3 regions of the Shinella sp. NM-101 genome follow, and region 2 is predicted to be linked to each of the others. Evidence: riboswitches for the same ligand, from Rfam matches in the RefSeq annotation. Region 2 holds a riboswitch; each other region holds the start of a gene.

Region 1 (3,269 bases), on a different contig from region 2:
GCATCCACCTTGTCGTGGTCGTCGGCAAAGCGCCCGGCGGCAACGGCCGCGCTGTCCACCACGGTGATGACGCCGTCGACCGTCACCTGCGTCTTGATTTCCGGCCAGTTGAAGGCGGCGACGAGCGGCTGCGGCAGCGCAAGGCCGGAGGTCTCGATGACGATATGGTCGGGGCGGTTCTCGCGCTCGAGGAGCTTCGTCATGGTGGGAATGAAATCGTCGGCGACGGTGCAGCAGATGCAGCCGTTGGTGAGCTCGATGATGTCGTCCTCCGTGCAGGCCTCCGCGCCGCAGCCCTTGAGCACGTCGCCGTCGACGCCGAGATCGCCGAACTCGTTGATGATGAGCGCAATGCGTTTGCCCCCGGCATTCTGCAGGATGTTGCGGATCATCGTCGTCTTGCCCGCGCCGAGGAAGCCGGTGATGACGGTGGCGGGGATTTTCTGTTGCAGCATGGCTCAACCCTTCATTTTCAGCGGCAGTCCGGCCGCGACGAAATAGACTTCTGGCACGAGGGCGGCGACCTTCTGGTGCAGCCGCCCGGCATGGTCGCGGAATTCGCGCGCCATGCGGTTGTCAGGCACGATGCCGAGGCCGACCTCGTTCGACACGAAGACCAGCCGGCCCGGCGCCGCCGCGATCGCGGCGAGAAGGCCGGTAAATTCGGCGGCGATGTCGCGCTCCTCCAGCATCAGGTTCGTGACCCACAGCGTCAGGCAGTCGACCAGCACCGCGCGGTCCGCGCGCGCCACCGCGGCGATGCGATCGGCGAGCGCCAGCGGCTCCTCATGCGTCTGCCACCCGCTCCCGCGATCTTCCCGATGCCTGGCGATGCGCTGCCGCATCTCGTCATCGAAGGCGCGGCCGGTGGCGATATAATGGCGCGAAAGACCGGTTTCGGCGACCAGTCTTTCGGCAAAGGCGGATTTTCCGGAACGTGCACCGCCCAGAACCAGGACGGGTCCGGGCGATGTCGTCTTCATGTCAGTCAGCCCTGGCGATCTTCTCGTTGGCAAAGCCCAGCGACAGGCCGAGCACGATCCAGAAGAACAGCGTCGTGGCGAGGGCCGCGACGGCGAACTCCGCGCCGAGAACCGCCGGCACGTTGCTGGAGATGTCGCCCGGCTGGGGCGCACCGTAGACCTGCGGGGCGGCGACCAGCACGATGCCGGCGACCTTGGCGATGATCCCGTCCTTCAGGAAGAGCAGGTAGAGCCCCGCCGCCGAGAGGACGACGGTCGCGATCCACCAGACCTGGCGGTCGCCGAGATCGGCAGCCGGGAAGCCCGGCAGTTCCGGCGGCAGGCCGATGGCCGGCAGCATGTGCACGGCAAGCCAGCCGGCGGCACCCCACAGCGCACCGTTGGCAACGGTGATCGGATGGCCGGAAACCAGGCTGAAGCCGGCGAGCAGGAGCGCAAAGCCGGTGCCCGTCACGAGATTTGCAAGCAGCGTGCCGGAAAAGCGGCTCATGCCGAACATGATGCCGCCCTCCTCGTGGCCCTCGCCGTCATGGGCCTGGGCGACGGAAACGGGCGACAGATAGGCGGCGACGTCGAGGATGGCCGCGCCGAGCGAGGAATGCTCCTGCGTCTGGACGGCACCGTCGGCCGACGGCGTCGTGCCCTCGCCGGCAGGAGCCGGCGCCTCACCCTCGAATTCCTCGGCGTGCAGGATGAGCGGCACGACACGCGCCTCCTGGGCGGCCGTCATGAGGGCGCCGGAGAACAGCCCGGCCACCAGGGCGGCCAGGAGATAACGAACGATCATGTCGAAAACTCCTTAGTGGCAGGGAAAGCCGTAGGAGTGACGCGTGTCGTGCGCCGTGTCGTGCAGCACGGCCGAATTCGCAAGGCCGGCACCGAACACGAGGAAGGCGCCGAGCAGCAGCGCGAAAATGCCGGCGACGAGGCGGTCGTTTGCCGAAAGGGAAATAGAAGACGTGTTGGAAACAGCCATGACAACCTCCGTGCAGGCGTTGGGGAAGCCCCTCCCCGGGTCGGGCAACATGCCCTTCGCATTGGCCGGCAGGTTTCCTGGCTCGCGGCGTCCGGCGCTCGCACGCCTGCGGGTTGCCCTCGCCTTCCCGGGAAAGGCATCGCGAAAGGTGGACGATTCGTAGAAATGGAGGCGTCCAACCCCTGCTTATCGCGATGCCACCCAGTGGCTTTTCCGGCTGGTCGACAAACCGCGTCCGGGGCACCATTGCCCTTTGCCGCAGCCATCCCCTCCACCCGGATGAGCGTCCCTCGCCACTCTACAGTCGCGGGGTCGGCCGTGATTGCAGCGCCCTGGTTGGGTCCACCACGTCACATTCCCATTTACTCCCCGATCCGTTTCCGGACCCGGGAACCATCCAATAGTGCGGATGATTATGCGTCCGCCCCCGGGAAGTCAATCGACAGGCAGCGCCATCGCCTGTGCTGAAACCGCCGTCCGCCCGTCGCAATCTCAATAGCCGGGGATGATCACCACCCCGCCACGGCGGCGGTAATAGCCGTCGTCGCGATAGTACGGGCCGTCATAGTAGTCGTCGACAGGGCCCTCCAGCACGTCGTAGCCGCGCTGGTAGCGCCGCTGGCGATTCTGCCGGGTCTCGGCATATTGCGCCGCCTCGCGCAGCATCCGGTACTGCTGGCGGGTGAGATAGCCGTTGGCACGATAGCCGGACGAGCCCTGCCAGGCGGCGATCGCCGAGCGGGTGCGCGGGCCGAAGACGCCGTCGGCACCATAGGTGTTGTAGCCGAGCGCGCTCAGCCAGCGCTGCGCCTGGATGCGGACCGAGCGGTCCATATAGGCTTCGCGCGGATCGACGACCGGCTCTTCCACCTTGCGCCGGGTCTCCGTGGTTTCCGTCCCGGCCTTCGAAAGCGCGGCGAGGCGCTCGCGGGCATCCGCGACGAAGCGGCCGTTCGGATAGGCGGCGATATAGCCGCGGAAGGCCTTCTCGGACCCGTCGACCACGGCCTTCTGGAAGGTCTCTTCCTCGCGCTTGGCCGCATCCGCCTTCCCGGCGTCAGCGGCGCCGTCTGTCCTGCGCACGTCCTGCGACGTGCCGCCGGCGGCGGCACCCTCCGCCTTCCGGCGGGCGGCAGCAGCCTCCCCGGCGCGCTTTTCCGCTTCCTTCGCAAGCCTGGCGGCCTCGGCGGCCTTGGCTTCGGCATCGGCTGCGGCCCTTGCGGCCTCCGCCTTCAGGCGCTCCACCTCGGCGGCCTTCTCGTCCGCAAGCTTGCGGGCGGCGGCGGCTTCCCGCTCGATGCGCGCCTTCT
Region 2 (3,269 bases):
GGAAAGGTTGCCCAGCAGCCAGAACATTATGCCCCGCGCCTGCTCGGCGCTTGCCGACTGCGCGATGATAAGGGCCGTCAGGGCGTTGAACATCTGCGATCCCGCAATCCCGGCAAGGATGATCACCGCCGCGCCGCGCATGCCGGTTCCGCCGCCCGCGGCGCGGGCCAGCAGCGCGACCAGCACGAAGGCCGTGATGGCGCCGGCAAAGGCTCCGGCCGACATGCTGAGCAGCCCCGCGCCGAAACCGGCGACGGTGACGGCGACGGCCCCGGTGGAGGCTCCAGCCGAAATGCCGAGGAGATAGGGCTCGGCCAGCGGATTTCGCAAGAGCGCCTGGAGGATGAGGCCGGACAGGGCGAGGCTGGCGCCGCCGCAGGCCGCCACCACCGCGCGCGACATGCGATAGTGCCAGATCACGCTGAGTTCGATGGGATCGATCGCACGGTCCAGGAAGCCCGCTTTCGTCGCCAGGACGTCGAAGACGGTGGCGAGCGGGATGCGCGTCTCGCCGACCGCCGTTCCAAACAGCAGCGCTGCGGCCAGCACGGCCGGAGCCAGCCAGAAGAGCCACCCGAGGCCATGGACCGCAGCGCCTTGTCTCATTTCGACAGACCGAACCCGGAAAGCGCGTTCGACAGCTTCTCCAGCGCGAAGATCGCGCGAACCGACGGGTCCATCGCATTCGCCTCGATCGTGAGGATGCGATCCTGCCTGACCGCCTCCATCTCCTTCGCGACGGGATCGGTGGTCAGGAACTCGCGCTTGACGGCGATGTCGTCGGCGGGGAAGCGACGGCGGTTCATTTCGGCCGCGACGATGAAGGTCGGCCTCGCCGTGGCGATGGTCTCCCAGCCCACCGTCGGCCACTCCTCCTCGGAGGTGACGACGTTCTTCACGCCCAGCTTGGAGAGCATCCAGCCCGGCACGCCGTTGAGGCCGGCCACATAGGGGTCGATCTCGATGTCGGCGGAGGAATACCAGAACACGCCGGAAACGTCCTCGGGCAGGTTCAGGTCCTTGGCTTTGCGGACCGCGGACTCCTCGCGCGACCTGAGGTCGGCGACCAGCTTTTCGCCGCGTTCGGAGACGTCGAAGATCTCGGCCAGTTCCGTGATGCCCTGGTAGAGCAGGGCCGTGTCGAACAGCCTGGTGCGGGCGCCGTCCATGCTCTGCGTGTTGTCCTTTCCGACGCATTCGGTCGGCATGATCCAGCTTGCGATCCCCGCGTCATCGAACATCTCGCGCGTGCCGACCGCCCCCTGCGGACCGATCATCCACTCGTAGGCGGTGACGACGAGCTCCGGCTTCTTTGCCACGACGCTTTCGAAGCTCGGCGCATTGTCGGCGAGGCGCTCGACCGTCTTGTCGACCTCGGCGAATTCGGGCAGGACGGGATTGATCCACAGCGCGGTGCCCTTCACCTTGTCGGCGAGGCCGAGCATGTAGAGGATCTCGGTCGTGCTCTGGCCGACGCTGACGACGCTGTCCGGCGCCTTCTCGATGGTGACCTCGTGGCCGCAGCTCGTCAGCTTCAGCGGATAGCTGGTGGCCGCGAACGCCATCGGCGCCAGGGCGAAAGTGGCGATGAACGCCGTCGTGAACCTCAACATCGTATCCCTTCCGTTGCAATGTTGGCGGGACGAAGGAAGGCCGAGGATCGAAATGCAGGACGCCGATCACAAGCCCGCCCGAGCCGACCCGCTCGGTTGGTCATCTGCGTCGGCAGGTCTCCTGACTGACGGGTCGTCGCTTTCCTCGACCTTCCCGGGCGCGGGGCCCAGTGGATTTTCCGAGTTCAGCTCGCCGCCTACAGTTGCGGGGGCAGTTCCGTTTGGCTGGCCGTCTTTGGCCACGGATTCCCTCTTAGTCCCTTCCGGAAACCGACCGTCATCCCGTAGCGAATAGCATCGGCGCTTGCAAGGCCGCCGGATCGGGCCGGCCGAAACGGGATGAAAGAGAGGATGTCAGAACACCGACGCGCCGCCGGTCGCCGAAGGTTCACGGGACCGGGCCGCGATCATGGTTCGCCCGCATCAAAGCATGCGGGGGAGCACGTCGGTCGGACCGCCCCTGTCCTGCAGCCGGTGCTTCACGGTGCCGGCTATGTGCAGGAGGACGCAGGCCAGCAGGATATAGGCGCTATAGGCGTGCAGCGCCTGGAACACCGCGAAGGCCGTATCGTTCTTCGGCAGGACCTCCGGCACATGCGAGAGGAAGAAGAAAGGCACGCCGTCGCCGTCCGTGAGGCTGCTGGACATCGCGTAGCCCAGCAGCGGAGTGAGTATGGTCAAGGCGATGATCAGCCGGTGGGTGATGTGGGACAGGCGCTTCTCCCAGGGCTTGAGGGCGTCCGGCGCGTGCGGCAGAACCGCACGGTAGCGCCAGCGAAGGGCAAGCTGCGCCAGCGCCAGCAGCCAGGCCAGCACGCCGAACTGCTTGTGGTTGGGATAAAGGATCGCGGCCGTCGGGTCGTCCTCGGCGCGTCCGGTCATGTACCAGCCGCAGGCGATCAACCCGAGGATCAGGATGGCCCGCAGCCAGTGCAGGATGCGGATCGATACAGGATATCTGGCGCTGCTGTCTCTTTGAAACGGTCTCATCATGCCATTCCTCGTCTGGCCGGCTCGCTGCCGGCACCGCACCCCGCCGGATGCTCGCATTCGAGTATCCCGGTTTCGTGTGCGTTTCATGGAGATTGCGTGGATGGCGCCCATTGTCGCGGCAGGATCGCGATCGGCCTCAGCGGGCGGAGTGCAGCGCGGCCGCCGCGTGGATGAAGCCGCGGATCAGCGGAAGGTGCTGGCGCTCGGCGAGGCAGATGACGTATTCGTCGATAATCTCGTGGGCGTCTTCGATCGGCACAAAGGCGAGGCGGTTGTCATTGCCGAGTTCGAGATCGGCGATGACGCCGCATCCCACCCTGTTGGCGATGGCTTCGCGAACGCCTTCCCTTGAGGAAATCTCGACGATCTGCTCGATGGAAATGGCGTGACCCGCGAGATTCTTCTCGAAAACCTCGCGGGTGCGCGAGCCGCGTTCGCGCATGACGAAGGACAGGCCTTCCAGCGCGCGCATGGTGACGCTCTGCTCCCCGGCGAGCGGGTGATCCAGCGGCACGCACAGACCGAGCCGCATGCTGAGGAAGTGCTTGCCGAAAAGCCGCGGGTCATTGGGCACACGCGCGGTAATGGCGACGTCCGCGCGATAGTCCATGACCTGCTCGATGACGCGTGCGGAATTATCGATCGACAGCGAGAATGTGAGTT
Region 3 (3,269 bases), on a different contig from region 2:
GCTGCGCGACGGCGCGAAGGTGAGCTACGACATCGGCCAGGACCGCAAGACGGGCAAGTCGAAGGCGGAAAACGTTCGCTCGATCTGACGGCCGTCAAAGTCTCTGACATCGAATCGACAAGGCTGCCCTAGCAGGGCGGGATGGCGCGCGCCTGAAAACGGCCCGCACTCCCGCCTTCGGCGGCCTGGCCGGACATGCGCCGGATCTTCGATCATCCGGCGCATGTCTCTTGGCGTGCCGAGATTGCCGGCGCCTGGAAAGAATGTGTACTCGCCTGCCCCGCACATGCCGGGACGAACGAGCACGCCTTTTGATCCGGGCAGGGCGGCGACAGCAGTCACCCCGCCATCACTCGGCGTTGCACCGGGATCACGGCGTTCGGCCGCTCCCGATGAACGAGCGAAGGCATCCGCCATGACAGCCGGACGCACCCCTTCCGTTCGTCTTCCGCGAACGATCGCGCGGACTGCCAGGATCTGCGAGGCAGGGTGGCGGGCCTGTCGACTTGAATACAGTTCCAGCCCTTTGCGATGACCGCCGAAAGGACCGTGCTGCCGGCAGAGGCGTCGATTGTTACCGCTCCGTTTTCTCCCAGGCGAGCGCGGTCGCGAGATAGCCGAGGGCGAAGGCGGCGCCGATGCTGTAGATCACGAGCAGGATTTCCAGGGGGCCGAGGGCCGCGCCGAATGCAGACGGTTCGAGCAGCAGGACGGCCACCGTGCTTGCGGCGCCGAGCGCGAAGCCGATGCAGAGGCGACTCAGCATGTAGCGTACGAGCGCTGGCATTGGTCGGACTCCGGGTTCAGGACAGTCAACGATCCCGGCCCGCCAATGTTCCGTTCGAGCAGCGCGCCCGCACGAAGGCTTGGCCTGTCTGCGGGGATCGGATCGCCTGAGGCGAAATCCGCTCGGCCGGCCACGCAAAACCGGCACGGATGGAGCCGCTCTTTGCGCTTCGACAAACACCGATCCGGAGTATCGTCGCGCCCGGCTTTTATCGATTGACGGTCTTGTCCCCCAACGATTAGGGTCCGCGCTGGAAACGGCTCCGCCGCAAGGCGGATTAAAAGGGAACACGGTGAAGCCGGTTTGAGGCTGAAGCCGGGACTGCCCCCGCAACTGTAACCGTCGAGTCTTCTTCCAATTGCCACTGGGATGCGTCCTGCGCAGCCGGGAAGGCGGAAGAGAGACGAAGAAACGGAAGTCAGGAGACCTGCCCTTTCCAGTCACCCATGCCAGGCACGAGGGGTGCCCCGGCGCGGACGTCCGTGGCGGTGACACGATGTGTTGCCGTGTGCGGGACGGGCCGGTCGGAGTTTTCCTTGCTCCTCAGCTTTGCCAGTCGGACCGCGGTTTATAGCGAACCGGGGCGCAGCGATGCGCCCGAATGTGCCTGGGGGTTGATTTGAAGACGGTCCTTTTGACGACGAGCGCGCTGGCATTGGCGTTCACGGGGATGGCCGGCACGGGCATGGCCCAGGAAGCGGGCGCCGATGAAGGCGGGGCCACGCAGCTCGAAGCCATCGTGGTCACCACGCCGCTGCGCCGCGAATCGAGCCTGGCGCGCTCGACGTCCTCCGTGACGGTCGTAAGCGAGGAAGAGATCCGGCGGTCCGCCGCGTCCGACCTGGCATCCCTGCTCAGAAGCTATCCCGGCGTCACCGTGACCTCGAACGGCGGCATGGGCGCCGATTCGAGCGTCTCGCTGCGCGGTGCCACGGCGGCGCAGACGCTGGTCCTCGTCAATGGCGTGCGCGCCGGTTCGGCGACCGCCGGCACCGTCAACCTCTCCGCGATCCCGCTTGCCTCGATCGAGCGCATCGAGATCGCCAAGGGCGGCCATTCCGCGCAATACGGCGCCGACGCCATCGGCGGCATCATCAACATCGTCACCCGGCAGGGCGGCGTCTGTGCCGATGGCCGCACAAGCTGCGGCACGGCCATCGTCGGCGTGCTGCATCCGTGGGGCGGCTACGTTTCGGGCAATGTGCAGGGCCGGAGCGCCGATGGGATCGATTATGCCTTCGGCGCGCAGATGCTGGGCACCGAGGGCTACGATTTCACCCTGCCCGCCACCTTTGGACACGAACCCGACAAGGACGGTTTCCGGCTGGGCTCGTTCAACGCCTCGCTGTCGAAGGACTTCGATTGGGGGCGTATCTATGCCGACGGGCTCTATGCGCGCGGCCGCAACCAGTATGACCGCCAGCCGGCGAACGAGGCGGACACGGCCAACGCTTCCGGCCGCATCGGCGCGCGCATCGACCATTCCGATAGCTGGTCGTCGACCGTCGAAGTGATGGGCGCGCTCGACAATGCCTCGAATTTCGGTCGGGCCACCAGGGGCGACGATTTCGACACGCTGCGCTACGGCGTCCTCGCCTCCACGCAAAGGACGTTCGAGACGGACGAGGCGAAGCACATTCTGGCGGGCGGGGTCGAAGCCTATCGCGATTCGGTCGACAGTTCGTCCATCTCGGGCGTCGCCTACGCGGCGACGAAGCGCGACCTGGCCGCCGTCTTCGGCCAGTATTCGTTCGAGTATCGGGGCCTTACGTTCGACAGCGGCCTGCGCTTCGACCACAACGAACAGTTCGGCGGCGCCACCACCTACAATATCGGCGCGAGCTACGAACTGACGCCGGACCTGGTGGCGCGCGCATCCTACGCCACCGGCTTTCGCGCGCCGACCTTCAACGACCTCTATTATCCGGACCCCTACCTCTCGGGCAATCCCGACCTCCGGCCGGAAACGTCGCGTTCCTACGAGATGGGATTGAAGTGGCAGGCCACGGCCGATACGGGCCTCGACATGGCGGTCTATCACATGCGCGTGGAAGACCAGATCAACTGGGCGCCGGTCGATCCCGCCGACCCCCTCGGCGCCTGGCACCCGGACAATGTGGAAAAGGTGCAGGTAACCGGTTTCGAGGCCACCCTGACGCACCGGTTCAGCGAGGCGTGGAGCGGCAATCTCGGCCTCGACATCCGCGAACCGCTGAACAAGAGCCCGGGCAGCCACGGCAGGTATGTCGCCTATGGCGACCGCTTCAAGGGCATGGCGGGGCTCACCTACACGCCCGTGGAGGATCTCGAACTGTCGGCAGCCGTCATCTATGGCGGTGAGCGCTATGCGGATGCCGCCAACACCATCAGGCTTCCGCACTACATCACGGCCGACTTCACGGCGCTCTATGCGCTCGACGAACAGTCGCGCCTCAAGCTTTCGGTGGCAAACATCCTCGACGAGCAGTATCAGACCAAGCAG

The links. Region 2 has a riboswitch for cobalamin ahead of L0976_RS20705 (ABC transporter substrate-binding protein). Riboswitches for the same ligand answer to the same signal wherever they lie in the genome.
Region 1: linked by a shared signal. The riboswitch ahead of L0976_RS01730 (CbtB-domain containing protein) and the one ahead of L0976_RS20705 (ABC transporter substrate-binding protein) in region 2 are both predicted to bind cobalamin.
Region 3: linked by a shared signal. The riboswitch ahead of L0976_RS09915 (TonB-dependent siderophore receptor) and the one ahead of L0976_RS20705 (ABC transporter substrate-binding protein) in region 2 are both predicted to bind cobalamin.

Annotation. Positions count from the first base shown of each region.
Region 1 covers NZ_JACBFT010000001.1:359,137-362,405, forward strand. Annotated here, with positions in the region: gene cobW (cobalamin biosynthesis protein CobW) at 1-455, opposite strand, end outside; gene cobU (bifunctional adenosylcobinamide kinase/adenosylcobinamide-phosphate guanylyltransferase) at 459-983, opposite strand; gene L0976_RS01725 (CbtA family protein) at 985-1,770, opposite strand; gene L0976_RS01730 (CbtB-domain containing protein) at 1,783-1,959, opposite strand; cobalamin riboswitch at 2,009-2,372, opposite strand; gene L0976_RS01735 (peptidoglycan-binding protein) at 2,452-3,269, opposite strand, start outside.
Region 2 covers NZ_JACBFT010000012.1:116,678-119,946, reverse strand. Annotated here, with positions in the region: gene L0976_RS20710 (iron ABC transporter permease) at 1-606, opposite strand, end outside; gene L0976_RS20705 (ABC transporter substrate-binding protein) at 603-1,613, opposite strand; cobalamin riboswitch at 1,707-1,903, opposite strand; gene L0976_RS20700 (cytochrome b) at 2,037-2,606, opposite strand; gene L0976_RS20695 (LysR substrate-binding domain-containing protein) at 2,743-3,269, opposite strand, start outside.
Region 3 covers NZ_JACBFT010000004.1:111,344-114,612, reverse strand. Annotated here, with positions in the region: gene L0976_RS09925 (cold-shock protein) at 1-88, shown strand, start outside; gene L0976_RS09920 (hypothetical protein) at 575-787, opposite strand; cobalamin riboswitch at 1,028-1,237, shown strand; gene L0976_RS09915 (TonB-dependent siderophore receptor) at 1,389-3,269, shown strand, end outside.